Regions from separate parts of the Paenibacillus sp. YPG26 genome, predicted to be linked through region 2. Evidence: predicted binding sites of a transcription regulator. Region 2 holds the regulator's gene; the other holds the start of a gene.

Region 1 (11,414 bases), 800 kb from region 2:
ACTTGCGCTTATTACGATTCCATTCTGGATCAATTTCCTGATTCGGACTTATGCTTGGGTGCTCCTGCTGCGGACGCAGGGTGTCGTTAACAGCTTATTTATGAATTTCGGGTGGATTTCGGAGCCTATGCAGATGCTGTATACCCAAGGAGCCGTTCTGCTGGGGATGGTCTATACCTTTATTCCTTTCATGGTGCTCCCTATATATGTAGCTATTGAACAGATGGACCGGAGATTACTGGAAGCTGCCAGTGATCTGGGGGCATCGCCTTGGCGGTCTTTCTGGCATATCACACTGCCTCAGACCAAGTCGGGTATTATTACAGGCGCGATCCTGGTCTACGTCTCAACCACAGGCATGTTTGTCGTAACGGATATTTTGGGCGGCGCCAAATCCGCCATGATCAGCAATATTATTCAGACCCAGTTCCTGGGGGCCCGCAACTGGCCATTTGGTGCTGCGTTATCTGTTATTTTTGTTATCACCTCGTTAATTCTAATTGCGCTTTTTAACAAAGCTATGACCTCCAAGGTTGAGACAGTGAAGGAGGGGCGGATATGAGAACCAAGCGGAGCCCGTGGCTCGGTCTGCACGCCTTGCTGATGATGGTCTTCATCTATGTGCCGATCCTGTTCATTATTCTGTTCTCCTTCAATGACTCCCGCTTGTCTGCAGAATGGCGGGGATTCACGCTCGACTGGTACGTATCGTTATTCGATAACGACCATGTTATGGATGCGCTGCAGAACAGCTTGATTGTGGCCATTATTTCTACTATTGCCGCTACACTGCTTGGAACATTGGCAGCCATGGCGGTTCGAAGAGCAGCCCGAAAGCTTAAGCTTGGGATGAATGGGCTGCTGTATTTACCCATCGTGATTCCGGATATCATTATGGGCCTATCCCTCCTGGTGCTGTTCAGGGTGCTCGGGGTTGATACAGGCAAGACAACCATCATCATTGCCCATATTACCTTCAGTATGTCGTATGTATATGTTGTGGTGTCCTCGCGGCTCGCGGGTATGGGCAAGCAGCTGGAAGAGGCGGCGCAGGATCTTGGGGCAAGCTCCTGGCAGATTTTCCGTTACGTGACCCTGCCTCAGATTACACCGGGCATTATCTCGGGGGCGCTGATCGCTTTTACAATGTCGCTGGACGATTTCATGGTCAGCTTCTTCGTATCCGGACCAAGCTCGACAACGCTGCCTATTTATATATATGGACAGGTTAAGCGAGGTATTTCCCCGGAAATTAACGCGCTATGTACAATATTAATTGTGGTAAGTGTAACACTGATCTTCCTCGCCCAGTATATGCTGAACAGAGGCAAGGGACAGAAGAAGCAGAAGATGCTGCCATTCTAGATGAATGATGAATTGAACGAGAGAGGAGATTATGAATTGAATAAAAAGTTGAAGCTGGTAACGCTGCTTCTGACCGCGATGCTTGTCATTATATCGCTGTCCGGCTGCGGCTCCAAGAAAGAAACGCTGAACATCTACAGCTGGGCCGATAACTTCGACCCGCAGGTGCTCAAAGATTTCGAAGACCAATATAATGTGAAGATTAACTATGATAACTTCGCCAATAATGAGGACCTGCTGGCCAAGATTAAAGCGGGCGGGGGCGGATATGACCTTATTCAGCCTTCGGACTACATGGTTGCGACCATGATCAAGGAGAACCTTCTTGCACCGCTGAATATAGGGAATATTCCGAATTTTGCGAACCTTACCGAGACGCTGAAGAACCCTCCTTTTGATCCGGGTAACAAGTATTCAATTGCTTATATGTCGGGGGTTACCGGTATTGCATACAACAAGAAGTATGTGAAGGAGACGATCACCAGCTGGGCGGATCTGTGGAACCCTAAGTACAAGGGCAAGGTTCTACTTCTGGATGATAACCGTGAAGTGATTGGCATGTCGCTCAAGAAGAACGGATCGTCCAACAGCTCAACAGACGAAGCGCAGATCAGGACCGCAGTAGATGATCTGAAGAAGCTGCTGCCAAGCGTGCTTGCCTTCGATACGGATACCATCAAGCAGAAAATGATTCAGGAAGAAGGCTGGATCGCCACGATGTGGTCGGGAGATGCTTCCTTTGCGGCGAAAGAGAATCCGGATATCGCCTATGTTGTGCCTAAGGAAGGCGGTACGATCTTCGCGGACAATTATGCGATACCCAAGGACTCCAAGAATCAGGAGCTTGCGGAGAAGTTCATCAACTATATGCTGGACCCGAAAGTCAGTGCGAAGAACTACGAGTCCATCGGCTATAGCGACCCGAATACGAAGGCTATGGAATTCCACAGCGAGACCTATCGCAATGACAAGATGATCAACCTGTCCGAAGATGAAATGAAGCGGACGGAATGGCTGAAGGATGTAGGAGAGACTTTGCAGGTGTACGACCGCTACTGGACAGAGCTTAAGAGCGGTCGTGAGTAGAGGATAGTTAAGGCTTATCCCTTGGCTTCTCGTCCTATTTGGCTTTGAGTTGCTAGAGCGATTAACGCTTCATTGATGATATGGACAGATAATATTGAGGGATTCTCCTTCCTTCAAGTCCACTGGCAAAGGATAGTTGGCCCATGTATATTTTTGGCACATTAAAAAACTTCGCTTTATTTAAAATGGGTTGGGAGTATCCATTCTAACTAAGCGAGGTTTCTTTTTAATTTTAAATTTGAAGGTCAAACCGTAACGGAGCAGTCGAATGATTCTGAGAAGCGTCAGCGTGCGGAAGAACATTCGAATGCGCAGTGGACAGGTTACCTTATTGATGTATTTCCGCACATGTTACCGGAGGACATCTTCCCGTTGCCCGCTCAGGCCTCTGTACATAAGATGAAGCATATCTAGGGGAGGGGATTCGGATGAGCTATATATATACGGCGATAGGGGATTCCTTGACAACGGGATTTGGAGCCTTGCCGGGCAACGGCTTTGTACCTGTCTACCGGAGAATGACGGAGAACGGGCTTAGAACACCAATTTACCTGAACAATCTGGGTGCCAATGGACTCGACTCCGAAGGGCTTGAGCAGCGGCTGCGGCACCACCCGGTATATCGGCAGGCGATTAGAGATGCGGACCTGATTACGCTGTCGATTGGGGGAAATGATCTGATCCATGCGGCCAGGGAGGTTCGAAGAAACCCTGCCAGGGAATCGTACATCTTGAATCAGTCATTGGCTGAGTGCAAGAGCAATTTCGGAAGTATAATACGAATGATTTATACCATCAAAGAGAGCAGCCGCAGCCCATATATTCTAAGGGTGGTTGGGCTCTACAATCCCTACCCACAGATAAGCGAGGCGAACTCGTGGGTGGGTTCATTCAACCGCTATGCGGCCCAATATTCAAGCAGAGTATATGGATTTGCGGATATCTTTTCAGCTTTTGCCGAGCGTGGTCGTGAACTGCTCTCTATCGATCAGGTTCATCCTAATGGGAAAGGCTACAGGATCATAGCCGAGCAGCTGAACGGACTGGGATATGGCTTTCTATAGATGGAGATATACAGATCAGGTGCAAGTAGGTATAGCTGTGGGGCATCCGCTACCTATACAGGGTGAGAGATGCCTTACACTTTGCCACGATAGGGACATGCTTAGAAAATTACATAGTGTTTAAGAAAATGTTACAGGCTGCACTGGAAAGAGAAGAAAGTGTAATGGGGTCTGTTACCTTTTGTTCTCTGAGGATAACTATACTGAGATGGAGTGAACTAAAGAGATGAATCAGTCCATATCAAAGTATGGCATGCCTGAATTTTCTTAGCTTAGAGAGGAGCGTAATAATGAATCGTAGTATGAAATGGAGTGCCGGCCTCCTGGCCGGAGCCTTGTTGTTAGGAGGAGCTGCGCTTCCAGCAGAAACGGGATATGCGGCTGGTACTCAAGCAGCAGCCAAGAAGGCCGAAGCAGCACAGGTGCGGGTGGGTCTGAAATGGAAAGGGGCCTTGTCTGCGCAGCAGGGTCTGCTCAGCGGCGGACGGGTGTATGTGCCGGTGACTTTCCTGCGTGACACAGTTGGACTGAAGCTATCCTATGACGCGGCTTCGCACGTCTACAGTCTGGGAGATGGTTACCGGAAGTTGAATCTGGCGGTCTCCCAATTCGGGGTTGATCCCAATGTTAACGGGTATTATTTGAGTGAAGGATACCAGGGGAAATTAATTAAGGGCCGTATCTATGTCCCATACAAATTACTTAATGACTATCTTGGCTACCAATCGGTCTGGGACGCCAAGGCCAAGCAGCTGTCCATAAGCCCGCGTACCGAGAATACAGTTACAATCAAGAATGTCAGCTTGGACAAGACCTTTAAGGGCGCTTCCTCCAAGTTAATCTATCCTCAGGTCAGCGGCCTGGCAAATGCGGCTGCCGAGAAGTCGATTAACGATGCGCTTCGAGCATCGATGGACCGCTTCGCTGCCCAGGCGGACAAGGATTTGAAGGAACGTTCCGCTCAGGACCGCGAATACGAATATGACAGCACTTATGTGGTTACTTTTAACGAGAAGGGTGTTCTTAGCCTGGTTCTGGTTCAAAGCTCTTACACAGGCGGCGCACATGGCTTCACGTTAACGGAAGGCCACACCTTCTCCCTGAAAGACGGCAAGGAGCTTGGACTCAGTGATCTGCTGGCAAGCAACCCAGGGTACAAGAAGCAGTTGAATTCAGACCTTGCCAAGAAGCTCAAGAACAACCCGGGTTATCTTGGCGGATTCAAAGGCCTGACTTCGGATCATAATTTCTATGTGAAGCCGAACACGCTGACCATCTACTTCTTGCCTTACGAATATACCGCCTATGCCGCGGGCACGATTGAGTATGACTACGGATTCAGTGAGCTGCTGCCTAAGGGTGCCAATCCATTTAAGTAACCAGATCCGTGTAAATGAGGAGGGTCCCGCCAAATGGCGGGGCTATTTTTGTAGAATTCATTTATCTATGTTCGTCAGAGCAATAGTGCAATACACACAAAAGCCCCTGTATCGCCAAATAGCGAATCAGGGGCTTGCTGAGTTCCGATCTTATACGCCTTGAGGACCCGTCTTCTCGATGACCTTATCGACAATACCGTAATCCTTGGCTTCGGCCGCGGTCATGAAGTAGTCGCGGTCCGTATCCTTCTCGATACGCTCCAGCGGCTGTCCTGTACGTTCAGCCAGGATTTTGTTCAGGGAATCACGCATCTTCAGAATGCGGCGGGCACGGATCTCAATATCCGTTGCTTGACCCTCAGCTCCGCCAAGCGGCTGGTGGATCATGATCTCACTGTTAGGCAGGGCGAAACGCTTGCCCTTCTCTCCCGCATTCAGCAGGAACGCACCCATAGATGCTGCCAGACCTACACAGATGGTAGATACATCGGATTTGATAAATTGCATGGTATCATAAATAGCCATACCGGCAGTAATCGATCCGCCTGGGCTGTTGATGTATAAATGAATATCTTTACCCGGGTCTTCGGCATCCAAGAACAGCATCTGCGCAATAATAGAGTTGGCAACCACATCATTTACCTGCGTACCGAGGAAAATAATACGGTCTTTAAGAAGTCTCGAGTAGATGTCATAAGCACGCTCACCGCGATTGCTTTGTTCGACAACCATAGGGATATAACTCATTAGAAAACCCTCCTTAATTATTGGTGGCAACACGGTAATTAGAAACATAATTTCCATCCCAAGCATACCTGGCATAATCCGAAGCATCCGGGGAGGACAAGCCATCTTGACTTATGTAAGAAAGGTGTCCCGGGAAAACGTTTCTTACTATGAATGAACCAAGTAAACAGCCAGAGCAAGATAAGCGCTGCTGTTAGTTCTATCCATAATAACCACATCATAAACAATTTCAAACATAAAGTCAAAGAAAGTCAAACTAATTATAAAAAAAAGGCCCACTTTTGGGTGGCTTTGGTTAAAGCTATATAGAGATGCTTATAAAATGGCGCGCCCGCGAGGAATTGAACCTCGATCTCAGGCTTCGGAGGCCTACGTCATATCCATTGGACCACGGGCGCACAATTAGAGTAGCAAAAATGATTATATGTTATCCCTTGTTAAATTGCAAGCTTAACTTAAGATAACATATGCTGATTATAATGGAACCTGACTGGCGAGGACTTTCCTATTCCGAGCTTTCAATAATAGGGCAAGCGGATTTCTGTATAAAGGGGACAAGCACTGTAAATTATACGTTCGTCAGACTTGCAACCTGAGGTAGAATTAGGTAGAATGTGAGTGGGACTTAAAAAGTTAACCCGGGACGTTTTAAGGCCAATGAATGATGAAGATGAGATGGATGAAAGCCAAGCAGGAGTGAAAGCATGCGAAACATATTGGAAATCCAAAAGCAGCTTTTGCCTGATCTCATGGATATTCTTAAGAAAAGATACACCATTCTTCATCAGATCAAGCTTGCTGGAGTGATTGGCCGCAGAACACTAGCCTCATCTTTGGATATGACTGAGCGAGTGCTGCGCGCCGAGACAGACTTGTTGAAAGCGCAAGGGCTGATTGAGATCGAGAATATGGGCATGTCGATCAGCGAAGCGGGTGTTCATCTGCTTGAGCTGTTAGAGCCACTCGTCAAAGAGCTGCTTGGTCTGGCTGCCTTGGAGGACAGAATCCGCAAGGGCTACGGCCTCCGCAAAGTTATTGTAGTGCCGGGAGATTGGGACGTATCTTCGGATACCAAGCAGGAGCTTGGACGCGCCGGAGCCAAAGCGCTCCTCAGCGTGATGGAAGAGAGAGATGTAGTTGCTGTCACAGGCGGAACCACACTCGCCTCCATTGCGGAGAAGCTGACCATGCCGGTGAATGCCCGGCTTAAGGACAGCTGGTTCGTGCCAGCACGGGGAGGACTCGGCGAGAGCCTTGAGATCCAAGCCAATACCATCGCTTCCGGAATGGCTAAGCGTGTGGGTGCAGGATATCGGCTGCTGCATGTGCCTGATCTGCTTGGTGAAGAGGCTTATCACTCTCTTGTAAATGACCCCAATACTCAAGAAATTGTAGCATTGATCCGCAAAGCAAGGATTGTCATCCACGGCATCGGAGATGCTATGGAAATGGCCCATCGGCGCAAGCTGGACTCCGCTATGCTTCAGGAGCTTCAAAACGAAGGTGCGCTGGCGGAATCATTTGGCTACTATTTCGATCAAGAAGGCAAGGTTGTTCACAAAATGCTTACGCTTGGACTGAGGCTTGAAGACATTACCTCGACCGAGGTTGTGATTGGAGTTGCAGGCGGCAAGAGTAAAGCGAAGGCCATTCATGCCGTGCTGCGGTTCGGACATGAGGATATTCTGGTGACAGACGAGGCAGCAGCGATGGAGATCGTCGCTTTGCTGGATCAGGAGAAGGCCGGATTGGATAATGAAGATTAACATGGGTTACTCACGACGGTTATTCACCGTCTTGAATAAATAAAAAACGAAATTTTGGGAGGAACTTATCAATGAGTGTAAAAGTTGGTATTAATGGATTTGGTCGTATCGGACGTCTTGCTTTCCGTCGTATTCAGAACGTGGAAGGTATTGAAGTAGTTGCTATCAATGACCTTACAGATGCTAAAATGCTGGCTCATTTGTTGAAATATGATACAACTCAAGGCAGATTCAATGGCGATGTTGAAGTTCATGACGGTTTCTTCAAAGTTAACGGCAAAGAAGTTAAAGTTCTTGCTAACCGTAACCCTGAAGAATTGCCATGGGGCGAGCTTGGCGTTGATATCGTTCTTGAATGTACTGGTTTCTTCACTTCCAAAGAGAAAGCAGAACTTCACCTTAAAGGCGGCGCTAAGAAAGTAGTAATCTCCGCTCCGGCTACAGGCGACATGAAGACGATCGTATACAACGTTAACCATGAGACTCTTGATGGTTCCGAGACTGTAATCTCCGGCGCATCTTGCACAACGAACTGCTTGGCTCCTATGGCTAAGACTTTGAACGATAAGTTCGGTATCGTTGAAGGCTTGATGACAACTATTCACGCTTACACTGGTGACCAGAACACTTTGGATGCTCCACATGCGAAAGGTGATTTCAGACGTGCTCGTGCAGCTGCTGAGAACATCATTCCTAACACAACTGGTGCTGCTAAAGCGATCGGTCTGGTTATCCCTGACCTTCAAGGCAAGCTTGATGGTGCTGCTCAGCGTGTTCCAGTTGCAACAGGTTCTTTGACTGAGCTTGTAACTGTTCTTGACAAAAAAGTAACTGTAGACGAAGTTAACGCAGCAATGAAAGCCGCTTCCGATCCAGAAACTTATGGTTACACTGAAGACGAAATCGTATCTTCCGATATCGTAGGTATCACTTACGGTTCCCTCTTCGATGCTACACAGACTAAAGTAATGACAGTTGGCGACAAGCAGCTCGTTAAAACAGTAGCTTGGTATGACAATGAAATGTCCTACACTGCACAATTGGTTCGTACTTTGGAGTTCTTTGCTAAGAAAGCTCAATAATATCCGCACAATTCAAATGTGATTTCCAAAGAGGAGCAACCTGAACCTAAGGACTCCTCTTTGGTTCATGCTAAATTATCCTATACTTAATATGGATTCAGATAAATATATAGAGACACAACCTTGCTTAAGAGACATATGACAGAGAATTAGTGGATATACAGCGATGAATTTTTAGGAGGAACATGGAGATGACCAAGAAAAGTGTACGTGACGTAGAAGTAAATGGTAAACGCGTATTTGTGCGTGTAGATTTCAACGTGCCGCTCGAGAACGGCAAGATCACGGACGATACCCGGATCCGGGAGACTCTTCCAACGATTAAATATTTGATTGAGAACGGGGCCAAAGTCATTCTGGCGAGCCACCTTGGACGTCCAAAGGGTGAATTCGTAGATTCCCTTCGTCTGACTCCTGCGGCAGAGCGCTTGTCCGAGCTGCTTGGCAAGCAAGTAGCTAAAGCGGATGAAGCTGTAGGCGACGCAGTTAAAGCTCAAGTAGACGCGCTCAACAATGGCGATGTGCTTGTGCTTGAGAACGTTCGTTTCTACCCAGGTGAAGAGAAGAACGATCCTGAATTAGCTAAGCAGTTCGCTGAGCTGGCAGACCTGTTCGTGAACGATGCATTCGGCGCCGCTCACCGTGCACATGCTTCCACCGAAGGTATCGCTCATCAAATCCCGGCTGTATCCGGTCTTCTGATGGAGAAGGAATTGGATGTATTGGGCAAAGCCATCTCTAACCCTGAGCGTCCTTTCACAGCTATCATCGGCGGATCCAAAGTTAAGGACAAGATCGATGTGATCGACAACCTTCTTAACATTGCGGATAACGTATTGATCGGTGGCGGGTTGACCTACACCTTCTTCAAGGCACAAGGTTATGAAATTGGACAATCCCTTCTGGATAAAGATAAACTTGATGTAGCTCTCGGATTCATCGAGAAAGCGAAGAAGCTTGGCAAGAACTTCATGCTTCCAGTGGATATTGTAATCTCTGATGACTTCAGTGCGGATGCTAATACCAGAGTTGTGGGCATTGATGAGATTCCTGCAGATTGGGAAGGCATTGACATTGGACCGAAGACACGTGAACTATATGCTGACGTGATCAAGAACTCCAAGCTGGTAGTATGGAACGGACCTATGGGCGTGTTCGAAATCGAGCCATTCTCTCATGGTACACGTCAAGTGGCTGAAGCTTGTGCGGCTACAGAAGGCTACACAATCATTGGCGGCGGAGACTCCGCAGCAGCAGCTGAGAAGTTCCACCTGGCTGACAAAATGGATCATATTTCTACAGGCGGCGGCGCTTCCCTTGAATTCATGGAAGGCAAGAAGCTTCCGGGCGTTGAAGCGTTGAACGATAAGTAATAGGTAATATCATATGGAATGAACTTCTACTTTAGTTCAGTCCGTACAATAAAGGAGTGAGCCTTTTTGAGAACACCAATTATTGCAGGGAACTGGAAGATGTTCAAAACCGTTTCCGAAGCAAAAACTTTCTTCGAAGACATTAAAGGTAAAGCGGAAGTAGAAGGTGTGGAAAGTGTGATCTGTGCACCTTACACCAACCTTCCAGCATTGGTGGAAGCAGCGAAGGGCACTTCAATCAAGATTGGCGCCCAGAACCTTCACTTCGAGGACGAAGGAGCCTTCACTGGCGAAATTAGTGGGGGAATGCTGAAGGAACTTGGCGTAGATTATGTAATTATCGGCCATTCCGAACGCCGTGCTTACTTCGGTGAGACCGATGAGATCGTGAACAAGAAAGTCCACGCCGCATTCAAACACGGCATTACTCCGATCCCTTGTGTGGGTGAGAAGCTAGAAGAACGTGAAGCAGGGCAGACTAAAGACGTGGTGAAGGTACAGACCGAAGCAGCTCTCCAAGGTCTGAGCGCTGAGCAAGCCGCTCAAGTTGTTATTGCTTACGAGCCGATCTGGGCGATCGGAACAGGCAAATCCTCCACATCCCAGGATGCGAACGAGGTTACTTCCTACATCCGTTCTATTGTTGCGGATCTCTACGATGAGTCTGTGGCATCCAAAGTGCGTATTCAATACGGCGGCAGTGTGAAGCCTGAGAACGTGAAGGAATATCTTGGTCAAAGCGATATCGACGGAGCGCTCGTTGGCGGTGCAAGCTTGCAGCCTGCTTCTTATATCGCACTTGTCGAGGGGGCCAAGTAAGATGTCAGCACCCAGACCTGTAGCACTCATCATCATGGACGGGTTCGGTCTTCGCGGTACAGATGAAGGCAACGCGGTCGCACAGGCGAACAAACCGAATTACGACAGATACCTCAAGATGTACCCGAACACGACACTTACCGCTTGCGGTGAGGCAGTAGGTCTGCCAGCCGGACAAATGGGTAACTCTGAAGTAGGGCATCTGAACATCGGTGCAGGCCGGATCGTATATCAGGATCTGACCCGGATCGACAAATCGATCCGTGAAGGTGAGTTCTTCACGAACGAGACCTTGGTTGAAGCTGTTAAATATGCGAAGACCAATGGGAAGAAGCTTCACTTGTACGGCTTGCTGTCCGATGGCGGTGTACACAGCCATATTGACCATATGTTAGCTATGCTGGATCTTGCCAAGAAGGAAGATCTGCATGAGGTGTATATCCATGCATTCCTGGATGGCCGCGACGTGGCTCCAGACAGTGCTAAGGGATTCCTGGAACGGTTGATCGCCAAGATTGAAGAAGTAGGCATCGGCAAAATCGCTACGGTTCAAGGACGCTATTATGCCATGGACCGCGACAAACGCTGGGAGCGTGTGGAGAAGTCTTACCGCGCCATCGTTTATGGCGATGGGCCTAAGTATACAGATCCGATTCAGGCGGTTACCGAATCTTATGAGAAGTCTGTGTTCGATGAGTTCGTTGAACCTACTGTTATTGTGGATGGTTCCGGC
Region 2 (11,414 bases):
AATACCAGCTGAACAACCTCTCTGAGGCTTCCTAACCATGATAAACCGGGGTAGACCATTAACGAAAGAAGAAGTCCCGCAGTAAGACCTGCCGTACCCGCAGCCAAATCCCCCATAGGAATTTGGGTCAAAGCTTGAATCCATACACGAATCCGTCTGGACAATGTCTCCGCAAATAATGAAAAGAGGAACATAAAGAGACTGGCGCCAAGGACTGCAAAGAGCAAATGTCCACCTACTGGCCCCATACCATTCAACAAGTCTTGAAAGGAAGCTGGCAGAAGGTCAACTAAATTTTGCGAAGTGTAACCGGACCAAGCCCCAATAAGTCCTGCTAGAATTAGAAAAGTTCTCTTTAACATATGTTCCTTCACCTCCTTAGATTTTATCTCGTTCTTTTATCCAGTATGATCCATTTTTTGCAGTGGCAACCCGGTAAATGGAACTTTTTTTTCCCAGGCCTGGCACGAAGTTGAGTCCCCGCAGGCCCCTTGGCTGTGCGATTTCAGCTTGAAAAAGAATCAAGCCGTGGACTATAATGAACTCAATTCATAAAATAAGGTGGATGGAAAATAATGAGCACACTTAGCTTACAGTCTTTTCAGGAACAAGTCTCCGAACTGCTTCTCCGTCACCGCAGTCTGCTCGATGTCCTATCTAAGAATGGCCAAAGCAATTCATCTGTCAATCGTTCGGTAACCAAGGCTGTAACCGAGTGCGGATGCATTGAGCTTCATGCAACCAAGCAAACCTTTGAACCCAGCTTCAATCTGGAGCAGGCCAAAGAAGTAGTCGGCAAGCATGTTCAAGGTGAATTGTGCGAGAACTGTAAGGAAGCTATTAGCTCCGAGCTTGGGCGCAGCTTGTTCTATATGTCTGCCCTTTGCAATCTGCTGGATATCAATATGGATGAAGTCGTGGAGAGAGAATCGAAGAAATGCTCCACACTTGGACTGTTCAACTTATCGTAAGCCTTATTAAGAAAGCAAAAAGCACCGAATCCCGAAAGGGGATTCCGTGCTTTTTTTAAATTTAATATGCGGCTTATGCTGAATCAGGTTAATGCTTGGAACGGTAAGGCTTTTCCGAAGAATGAGAATTCGGACCACCTTTGCCGAGGAGTCTGTCGATATTCTGCTTAATCCCATACAGAGCGTAAATAACAAGGGGAACAAAAATCAACTTGGTCAATTGATCCGGGAACCGGACAGCCACTACTATAGCAACCACCACGACCCAAGGCGCAATCCAAAGGGCTTTTCTCGGAAGTCCAATCTTCTTGAAATTAGGATATCTAACGGAACTCACCATCAAATAAGAAAGCAAAAGCATTGCTATAATGAAATAAGGGGCAGTAATCTCTTTGTGAAATAGGGACAGTGTAGCTAGAACGCTTCCGGCAGCGGGAATAGGAAGGCCAATGAAGTAACCCGGGATCCCCGGCTTCACGTTGAACCTTGCCAGACGAAGTGCTCCGCACATCGGGAAGATTGCGGTGACAATCCAAGCCAGCGCTTCCGGCATGTTTTGAAAGGAAATCGTATACATCAATAGCGCAGGTGCGATTCCGAAGGAAATCACATCCGAGAGAGAATCGAGTTCTTTTCCAAATTCGCTTTGACAATTAAGGGCACGGGCAACACGTCCATCCAGACCATCGAGCAGCATAGCAACAATAATCATAATCGCCGCCAAACTGTACTTCCCGTTAAACGCCAGCATAATCGCGACCATTCCGAGAAACAAGTTACCTAAGGTAAACATGTTCGGAATCGATTTAGTAATCATCTCTTCACCTCATATATATTATGCCTCAGGATCATCCTTTGATTGTATGGGAATTAGATTTGTCTGTCAATGAATACTTGTTCCTGAAGGCGTTTCAATCCATCCTTGATCGTACGTGCACGCACCTCGCCAATACCGTCAACTTCATCCAGTTCTTCTATAGAAGCGATCATCACCCCGGGCAGCTGTTCGAATCGCTCAACGAGATTATGAATAATCACATTGGGCAGGCGGGGAATCTTGTTCAGAACCCGATAACCGCGCGGTGATATGAGTTCCTCGGAGGAAGCCGCAGCTGCAGGATAGCCGAGGAGACGTGAAATATGGACAACGTCCAGCAGCTCTTCATCAGAAGAGCGCTTAAGCCCCAGTATCAGCTCCCGGATATATTCCTCGTGATCCTCACGGGCATAATCCTTATACAGCAGCCAAGCTTCCTCTTCCATGTTACTGACCAGCTCCTCCATCTGCATGCTGATCAGACGGCCTTCCGTACCCAGTTCATTGATGAACCGCTTAATCTCAAGCTTGATGCGGATTACCATTTCTACCCGCTGAATGACATTGATAACTTCAGGCAAAGTGACAAGCTCCTCAAATTCCGAAGCGGTTAAATTCGTAAAGGATTGATTCAGAACAGATCTGTACTTCTCCAGCGTCTGAATCGCTTGATTCGCCTTAGTTAGAATAACGCCGATCTCCTTAAGCGCATAGCGTAGTCCACCTTGATACAAGGTAATGATATTCCGCCGCTGGGAAATAGACACAACCAGCTTCCCGGTCTGCTTGGCAACCCGCTCGGCGGTACGGTGGCGGATACCTGTCTCCGCAGACGAGATGGAGGAGTCGGGAATAAGCTGGGTATTTGCGTATAAGATCCGCTTCAAATCCTCGCTTAGTATGATCGCTCCGTCCATTTTGGCCAGCTCATACAAATAGTTCGGCGAGAAGTCACAGTTAATGGAGAAACCTCCCTCAACCACTTCCATGACCTCCGGACTATATCCAACTACAATCAAACCGCCCGTTTTGGCCCGCAGCACATTCTCAAGTCCGTCCCTGAATGCGGTCCCGGGTGCTACTAGTCTTAGCAGGTCGTTCATCTTCTCCAGTTGGTTTGGTTCTTTCATCTTCAAGTGCCCCCTAATTTAACGCAACAGCTAATGCCTCTGCAACCGTATTTACGCCGATCAATTGAATTCCCTTTGGGCTCTTCCATCCCTTCAGGCTCTTCTCTGGAAGGATTACCCGTTTGAACCCTAACTTATGTGCCTCCCTTACCCGCTGTTCCGCACGGGAGACTGCCCGCACTTCTCCAGTCAAGCCAACCTCCCCGAAGATGACATCATCGGGCTTGGTAGGAATATCGCGGAAGCTCGAAGCAATGCTTACCGCAATCGCCAGATCCACTGCGGGCTCATCCAGACGCACTCCACCAGCCAGGTTAACATAGGCGTCCTGGGTCTGAAGGAACATCCCCATTCTTTTCTCAAGAACCGCAATAATCAGATTCATCCGGTGATGGTCCACACCCGTTCCCATGCGTCTTGGCGAGGGGAAATGAGTCGTGGAGATCAATGCCTGAAGTTCCACCAGCATCGGGCGGGTTCCCTCCATACTGGCTACAACCGTAGAACCTGCTACGCCAAGGGGACGCTCCGAAAGAAACAGTTCAGAAGGATTGACGACCTCCGTCAGTCCTACTTCATTCATTTCAAATATACCGATCTCATTCGTGGAACCGAAGCGATTCTTAACCGCGCGAAGCAGGCGATAAGAATGATGACGCTCACCTTCGAAATAAAGCACACAGTCCACCATATGCTCAAGCAATCTGGGACCCGCAATCGCTCCTTCCTTGGTAACATGACCTACAAGAACGGTAGCAATCCCCTGTCCCTTCGCAATCCGCATGAATCTTGCCGTACACTCCCGAACCTGGGAGACGCTGCCTGGCGCACTTGTCACTTCAGGCAAATATACCGTCTGAATCGAGTCAATGACCATAAAGTGGGGTGAGACACTTTCGATTGCCTCTTCAATACTGTCCATATTGCTCTCGCACAGCACGAAGAGTTCTGCGGATAAGGCGCCAAGACGCTCCGCTCTAAGCTTGGTCTGCTTAACGGATTCTTCGCCTGAGATGTACAGAACCCGCAGTCCCGCTTTGGCCATTTCATAAGAAGTCTGGAGCAGGAGTGTAGACTTGCCGATTCCCGGGTCTCCACCTACGAGAACCAGAGAGCCTGGAACTACTCCCCCGCCAAGAACCCGGTTGAGTTCACCAATTCCCGTCTGAACCCGCGGCTCCTTGCCGCTCTCTATATTAATTATGGGCTGAGCCTTCTCTTTAGTCTGGAAAAGTCCCGAAGTCAGCCCTTGAGTCTTCACTACTTTCTCGGTCTCCTCCACCATGGTATTCCAGCTGCTGCAGCCTGGACATTTGCCATACCATTTAGGGGATTCATAACCGCATTCCGTACAATAGAACTTGGTCTTAATTTTGGCCATGTACTTCTCCTTAACCAGCCTGAGGATTTTCGAACTAATTTTTTATCGAAACACAATCAAAGTTTACCATTTATATTGTTTTATCGTAAAGTTTTAATGAAAATGTTAGAACAAACAGCAAGAGGCTGCGCCGCGCGAACAAGGTTCGAGCGGCATTCAGCCCCCATGCTATGGAAATTATGCAGTTAATACGGCTTAGCTGGGTGATAAACTTCCCGTTCTGTTCACGGTCAGTGCCCCGTTCTCTTCGTCAATCACGAGGGAATCACCTTTCTTCACCGTACCGGTTAAGAGTTCTTCAGACAACCGGTCTTCAATATGCTTCTGAATAGCGCGGCGCAGCGGACGCGCTCCATATGCGGGATCGAACCCTTCCTTCGCCAGGAAGGCTTTCGCCTTGTCGGTAAGCAGGAAATCCACATCGTATTCACGCAGACGTCTGCGAAGCTCCTCGGACATGAGCGTAACAATCTCCGCAATATGCACCTCTTCCAGAGAGTGGAACACAATAGTCTCATCAATCCGGTTCAGGAATTCAGGACGGAAGCTCTTCTTAAGCTCTGCCATCACTTTATCCTTCATCGTGCTATAATTGGCCCCTGCGTCGCTCACTGCGGTAAAGCCGAGTGTGGTGTTCTTCTTGATCACATCAGCACCCACATTGGAGGTGAGAATAATCAGTGTATTACGGAAGTCAACTACACGGCCTTTGGAGTCAGTAAGACGACCATCTTCCAGCACTTGAAGCAGAATGTTGAACACCTCTGGGTGAGCTTTCTCGATTTCGTCAAGGAGAACTACGGAATAAGGCTTGCGGCGAACTTTCTCTGTCAGCTGACCACCTTCTTCATAGCCTACATATCCTGGAGGAGCTCCGACCAGACGTGAAGTCGAGTGTTTCTCCATATACTCGGACATGTCGATTCGAATTACCGCATTCTCGTCACCGAACATCGCTTCAGCGAGTGCGCGGGCAAGCTCTGTCTTACCTACCCCGGTTGGTCCCAGGAAGATAAATGAGCCCATTGGACGTTTAGGATCTTTAAGTCCGGCACGTGCCCGGCGAATTGCCCGGCTGACTGCCTTGACAGCCTCTTCCTGACCAATAACCCGTTCATGGAGAATCTGCTCCATGTTAAGGAGGCGCTCAGTCTCCTCTTCCTTCAGCTTACTGACAGGGATACCAGTCCAGCTGGCTACAACCTGAGCAATATCCTCCGGAGTGACTTCAGAATCGGTACGGCCCTGTTTCTCTTTCCATTGATTCTTCGTGACATCCAGCTCTTCACGAATCTTCTGCTCTGTATCACGCAGAGCTGCAGCCTTCTCGAATTCCTGGCTTTGAACAGCTGAATCCTTCTCTTTACGGATGTCATCCAAGCGATTCTCAAGCTGCTTGAGGTTAGGTGGTACCGTATAAGAGTTAAGCCTTACCTTGGAGCCCGCCTCATCAATAAGGTCAATGGCCTTATCCGGCAGGAACCGGTCAGGAATGTAACGATCCGACAGCTTCACAGCCTGCTCGATTGCCTCATCCGTAATTTTCACCCGGTGGTGAGCTTCATAACGGTCACGAAGTCCATGCAGAATCTGGATTGCTTCCTCTGGAGAAGGCTGATCCACGGTAATAGGCTGGAAACGGCGCTCCAGGGCAGCATCCTTCTCAATATATTTACGATATTCGTCCAGGGTTGTGGCACCAATGCACTGAAGTTCACCGCGGGCCAAAGCTGGCTTCAGAATATTGGAGGCGTCAATAGCGCCCTCAGCACCCCCAGCACCAATCAGGGTATGCAGCTCGTCAATGAACAAGATAATATTGCCTGCCTGGCGGATTTCGTCCATGATTTTCTTCAGACGATCCTCGAACTCACCGCGGTATTTGGTACCGGCAACTACTGAGCCCATATCCAGAGTCATAACTCTCTTGTCACGCAGTGTTTCTGGAATTTCGTTATTAATGATCTTCTGAGCGAGGCCCTCGGCAATCGCCGTTTTACCTACCCCTGGCTCCCCGATCAAGACCGGATTGTTCTTGGTCCGGCGGCTTAGCACTTGAATTACACGCTCAATTTCCTTACTGCGGCCAATAACCGGATCCAAGCTGCCTTCTTTGGCTATAGCCGTAAGGTCGCGTGCCAAGCTGTCCAGCGTCGGGGTATTCACATTGGCAGGAGTCCCGTGATGGCTGGATACCGCTTCACTGCTTCCGAGCAATTGAAGCACCTGCTGACGCGCTTTGTTCAAGCTGATTCCAAGATTGTTCAATACGCGGGCTGCAACACCTTCTCCTTCACGGATAAGACCGAGCAGGATGTGCTCCGTTCCCACATAGGTGTGACCCAGCTTACGAGCTTCGTCCATGGACAGCTCAATCACTTTCTTAGCACGAGGCGTATAAGCAATATTAGTGGGCTGCTCTTGACCGCGGCCGATCAAGGTCTCAACTTCATCCTGTATTTTCTCAAGTCCAAGACCTAAACCAATCAAGGCTTTAGCGGCAATGCCTTCCCCTTCACGAATAAGACCCAGCAGTATGTGTTCAGTACCAATATTATTATGCCCCAAACGAACTGCTTCCTCTTGAGCCAAAGCCAGCACTTTCTGTGCGCGTTCCGTAAATCTTCCAAACATCATATCCCCTACACCTCCATGATTGGTAAAAATCTGGTTCTACGATTGAACACTATTGCATTTATTTACCCAATTTCTCACGAATGAGCTTGGCCCTGTACATATCCCGCTCAGCGTGATCCATATGTTCATTGAATATCTTCTGTAAAAATCCCGGCTGTGTCAGCACTGTTAGTTCATTTAGCTGAGGAGCGGACAGATGATCAATCAGCCCCAGATCAATTCCGAGTCTGACATCGGACAAGCGCTGAGCCGCTTCCTTGGAATCCATTATCGCCGCATTGGACAAAATTCCGTAGGACCGCATTACCCTGTCCGTCATCCGCAACCGCGACTCCATAAGCAGTCTCTGCCTTGCCGTCTTCTCATGCTCGATAATCTGTAAGACTACACCATGGAGATTCTCAATGATTTCAGACTCACTTTGTCCCAGTGTAATCTGATTTGAGATTTGAAACAAGTTACCCATGGCCTCACTACCTTCGCCGTATATCCCGCGCACCGTTAAGCCAACCTGTGAGACGGCCGACAAAATCCGGTTAATCTGCTGCGTTAGCACTAAAGCGGGAAGGTGCATCATGACTGAAGCTCTAAGTCCTGTACCTACGTTAGTAGGACAACTGGTCAGGTACCCTCTTCTGTCATCAAATGCATAATCCACATGGGCTTCAAAAATATCATCCACCGAAGTTGCCCGCTCCCAGGCTTCATGTACATGAAATCCCGGATACAGGCACTGAATACGCAGATGATCTTCCTCGTTGATCATAATGCTCAAGCTTTCATCCTCACTGATGAGCACCGCGCCATTACGCGATTCCGTAGCAAGATTGGGGCTGATCAAGTGCTTCTCAACCAGAATTCTTCGGTCCAAATCATCCATCTCATCAAGGAGCAGGAAATGCAGCACTCCGTATTGATTCAAGCGCTCGTCTTCAACGACGGTCTTGAGTCTAGTTAATACTTCTTCCGACTGCTGGTTCGTCGCCAGCATGGGAAAGGCAAGGTGCTGAAGGTTCCGCGCAATCCGTACCCGGCTGCTGATGACAATATCGGATTCATATCCTCTATGTCTCATCCATTCACTGAGCGGCTGTTCTGTAAACCGGAGATTAGGCATAACGCATTCCTCCTACTCTGATGAAATGTCTTTCTCAAGTTCTCTAATCTGATCCCGAAGCTTGGCGGCCTTCTCAAACTCCTCTTCGGCAATATTCTGCTGAAGCTCCTGCCGGAGGCTTTCAATTTTGCGTTTGGCCTGAATATGGCTTCCTACCCGGACAGGCACTTTCCCCATGTGGGTAGTGTTCCCGTGCACCCTTTTGAAGAGTGGATCGAGCCGGTCGTTAAAATATTTATAACAAGAGCTGCAGCCGAACCGTCCCACTTTACTGAACTGGGAATAGGTCATTCCGCATTCCTTACATTGAAGATTCTCGGTATTCTTGCCTATTAGCTGTCCCTTTCCACTCGGACTGATATCCAGGAGACCGGACAACAAGCTATGAATGGAAAAACCTCCTGAGGTTCCAGGTATCATCTCGCCTTTTTCTCTCGCACACGCTTCGCAAATGTGAAATTCCGTCTTCTCCCCGTTTACAATTTTAGTAAAATGAAGCGAAGCCGGACGCTTACCGCATTCCTGACAAAGCACAAGATGTCCCTCCTTTGTTCCTGGCCTGATTATTTGACTAATAAAGAAATCAACATAGCCTTCATAATTCTGGCACGAATCTCATCCCGATAGGGCAGCTTAAGAGCCAGCACTTCCCTTGATATCGCGGATCTCATCAAATTCGCTTCCCGCTCGGTAATAACTCGAGCTTCCGCCAGTTGATAGATCAGCCCTTCCGCAGCGGCTTGGCCTATCTCATTGCCTATGGTCTGATGCAGATGAGTATGCAGCGAGGTTGGCCCGGGTAGTTCGATCTTTCTAATCCTGACGTACCCGCCTCCGCCGCGCTTACTCTCCACAAGGTAGCCTTTCTCCAAAGTAAACCGCGTACTGATTACGTAGTTAATCTGGGAAGGTACACAGGAGAATTTATCAGCTAAATCATTGCGCTGGATCTCAATGGTTCCTTCAGGACTTTCATGCATAATACTCTTGAGATATTTCTCAATAATATCGGAGATATTTCGCATTCACTCATCCCTCCACTGCTCGAAGCGTTTAGCCATTACGAAGCGGCAAAAATGATCTCCTGATAAGGTCAAACTGCAGTCAAACCAACGATTTTAAATACAACTACTCATTGTGACACTAAAAAAGATATAAATTCGGTTAAAGAAAATACTGTTAGCAAGTAGTTGACTTTGACTTTCTTTGACCTTGAATTTATTATATCATATTTTCCTCATTTGCCAAGGGCTCTTTTTATAATTAGTCTAAAACCGTTAAGATACATTACGCTTTTGGTTCCGGTCCTAAAGAGGGCCTTTACTTTGTTCTAGATATACTTTACCCATCCTGAATTGCATCCATTCGGTTCACCAGTTAATTTGCTTAAGTGTATGCACTTTTCACTATCCTTCACATCTACAATCCATACAGCTGCAAGGAGTTAGACCTGATCAATTGCATCACCATGTCATTCCATCACTAGTTTGTGTACTTTCTATTCGAGGAGCCTATACGGTCGAGGTTAAATATAAATGCACAGTTAACCGTATTCTCCAACGTGAACAATAGCAAAGAACCGTCAGAGAGCTCTGACGGTTCTTTTGCTCGATTACAAATTAGTCCCCTTCTTTTTCCTGTGGCACATCATATTTGTTCATATGTGCTGTAATGGCCTCCACAGCCTCATTAACATCAGTTGTGGCGGGAACTGCCTTTATTTCATCTTCCGTCTTGTCCAGAAAGTTCTGATGATCCGCTCTAATGGCTTCAATTTTGTTGCTCATCTGAAATCAGCCTCCTAAGTTCAATAATGCCTTCTTATTATTTCTGAATCATCCGAAACCATACCTCACAGAGCTCCCTGTGGTACAAGCAGCAAGCAGCTTAAAGCACAAAAAAGCCTTATCGATCTCTCGATAAGGCTTGCTCTTTGCTTGGCGGCGTCCTACTCTCCCAGGACCCTGCGGTCCAAGTACCATTGGCGCTGGAGGGCTTAACGGTCGTGTTCGGGATGGGTACGCGTGGAACCCCTCCGCCATCGCCACCAAACGGAATTCTCTTCAGGCTTGATCGCCTGAAAACTAGATACGAAACGAATTGTGCGTGTTAGATTGTGTTGCTTCCGAAGTTACACTTCGTGAAGCTGTCTTGGATAAGCCCTCGACCGATTAGTACTGGTCAGCTCCATGCATTGCTGCACTTCCACACCCAGCCTATCTACCTCGTCGTCTTCAAGGGGTCTTACTAATTGGGAAATCTCATCTTGAGGGGGGCTTCACGCTTAGATGCTTTCAGCGCTTATCCCTTCCGCACGTAGCTACCCAGCTGTGCTCCTGGCGGAACAACTGGTGCACCAGCGGTGCGTCCATCCCGGTCCTCTCGTACTAAGGACAGCTCCTCTCAAATTTCCTACGCCCACGACAGATAGGGACCGAACTGTCTCACGACGTTCTGAACCCAGCTCGCGTACCGCTTTAATGGGCGAACAGCCCAACCCTTGGGACCTACTTCAGCCCCAGGATGCGATGAGCCGACATCGAGGTGCCAAACCTCCCCGTCGATGTGGACTCTTGGGGGAGATAAGCCTGTTATCCCCAGGGTAGCTTTTATCCGTTGAGCGATGGCCCTTCCATGCGGTACCACCGGATCACTAAGCCCGACTTTCGTCCCTGCTCGACTTGTCAGTCTCGCAGTCAAGCTCCCTTATGCCTTTGCACTCTTCGAATGATTTCCAACCATTCTGAGGGAACCTTGGGGCGCCTCCGTTACTCTTTAGGAGGCGACCGCCCCAGTCAAACTGCCCACCTGACACTGTCCCCATACCGGTTCACGGTACCAGGTTAGAACTCCGATACGATCAGGGTGGTATCCCAACGTTGCCTCCACCGAAGCTGGCGCTCCGGCTTCCTAGGCTCCCACCTATCCTGTACAAATCGTACCCAAGTCCAATATCAAGCTGCAGTAAAGCTCCATGGGGTCTTTCCGTCTTGTCGCGGGTAACCTGCATCTTCACAGGTATTAAAATTTCACCGGATCTCTCGTTGAGACAGCGCCCAAGTCGTTACGCCATTCGTGCGGGTCAGAATTTACCTGACAAGGAATTTCGCTACCTTAGGACCGTTATAGTTACGGCCGCCGTTTACTGGGGCTTCGGTTCATAGCTTCGGGTTACCCCTAACCACTCCCCTTAACCTTCCAGCACCGGGCAGGCGTCAGCCCGTATACTTCGCCTTACGGCTTCGCACAGACCTGTGTTTTTGCTAAACAGTCGCTTGGGCCTTTTCACTGCGGCCCCCTCGTGCTATTCACACTACCGGGGCACCCCTTCTCCCGAAGTTACGGGGTCATTTTGCCGAGT

What was found. The regulator CtsR, encoded in region 2, represses protease genes until heat stress. The targets are predictions, from matches to a motif close to ATGGTCAATAAAGGTCAAACA.
Region 1: a site for CtsR is predicted at 5,879-5,899, ahead of clpP (ATP-dependent Clp endopeptidase proteolytic subunit ClpP). Genes of this name have one in related genera too.

What each region holds. Positions count from the first base shown of each region.
Region 1 covers NZ_CP084530.1:224,284-235,697, forward strand. Annotated here, with positions in the region: gene LDO05_RS01175 (ABC transporter permease) at 1-562, shown strand, start outside; gene LDO05_RS01180 (ABC transporter permease) at 559-1,365, shown strand; gene LDO05_RS01185 (polyamine ABC transporter substrate-binding protein) at 1,444-2,451, shown strand; gene LDO05_RS01190 (GDSL-type esterase/lipase family protein) at 2,880-3,515, shown strand; gene LDO05_RS01195 (PdaC/SigV domain-containing protein) at 3,806-4,894, shown strand; gene clpP (ATP-dependent Clp endopeptidase proteolytic subunit ClpP) at 5,045-5,641, opposite strand; tRNA gene LDO05_RS01205 (tRNA-Arg) at 5,965-6,039, opposite strand; gene LDO05_RS01210 (sugar-binding transcriptional regulator) at 6,346-7,407, shown strand; gene gap (type I glyceraldehyde-3-phosphate dehydrogenase) at 7,479-8,489, shown strand; gene LDO05_RS01220 (phosphoglycerate kinase) at 8,681-9,862, shown strand; gene tpiA (triose-phosphate isomerase) at 9,929-10,681, shown strand; gene gpmI (2,3-bisphosphoglycerate-independent phosphoglycerate mutase) at 10,683-11,414, shown strand, end outside.
Region 2 covers NZ_CP084530.1:3,392,458-3,403,871, forward strand. Annotated here, with positions in the region: gene LDO05_RS16185 (PIN/TRAM domain-containing protein) at 1-362, opposite strand, end outside; gene LDO05_RS16190 (nucleoside triphosphate pyrophosphohydrolase family protein) at 576-971, shown strand; gene pssA (CDP-diacylglycerol--serine O-phosphatidyltransferase) at 1,060-1,788, opposite strand; gene disA (DNA integrity scanning diadenylate cyclase DisA) at 1,842-2,918, opposite strand; gene radA (DNA repair protein RadA) at 2,932-4,299, opposite strand; gene clpC (ATP-dependent protease ATP-binding subunit ClpC) at 4,495-6,936, opposite strand; gene mcsB (protein-arginine kinase McsB) at 6,995-8,053, opposite strand; gene mcsA (protein-arginine kinase activator protein McsA) at 8,066-8,587, opposite strand; gene LDO05_RS16225 (CtsR family transcriptional regulator) at 8,617-9,078, opposite strand; gene LDO05_RS16230 (hypothetical protein) at 9,673-9,840, opposite strand; rRNA gene rrf (5S ribosomal RNA) at 9,989-10,105, opposite strand; rRNA gene LDO05_RS16240 (23S ribosomal RNA) at 10,205-11,414, opposite strand, start outside.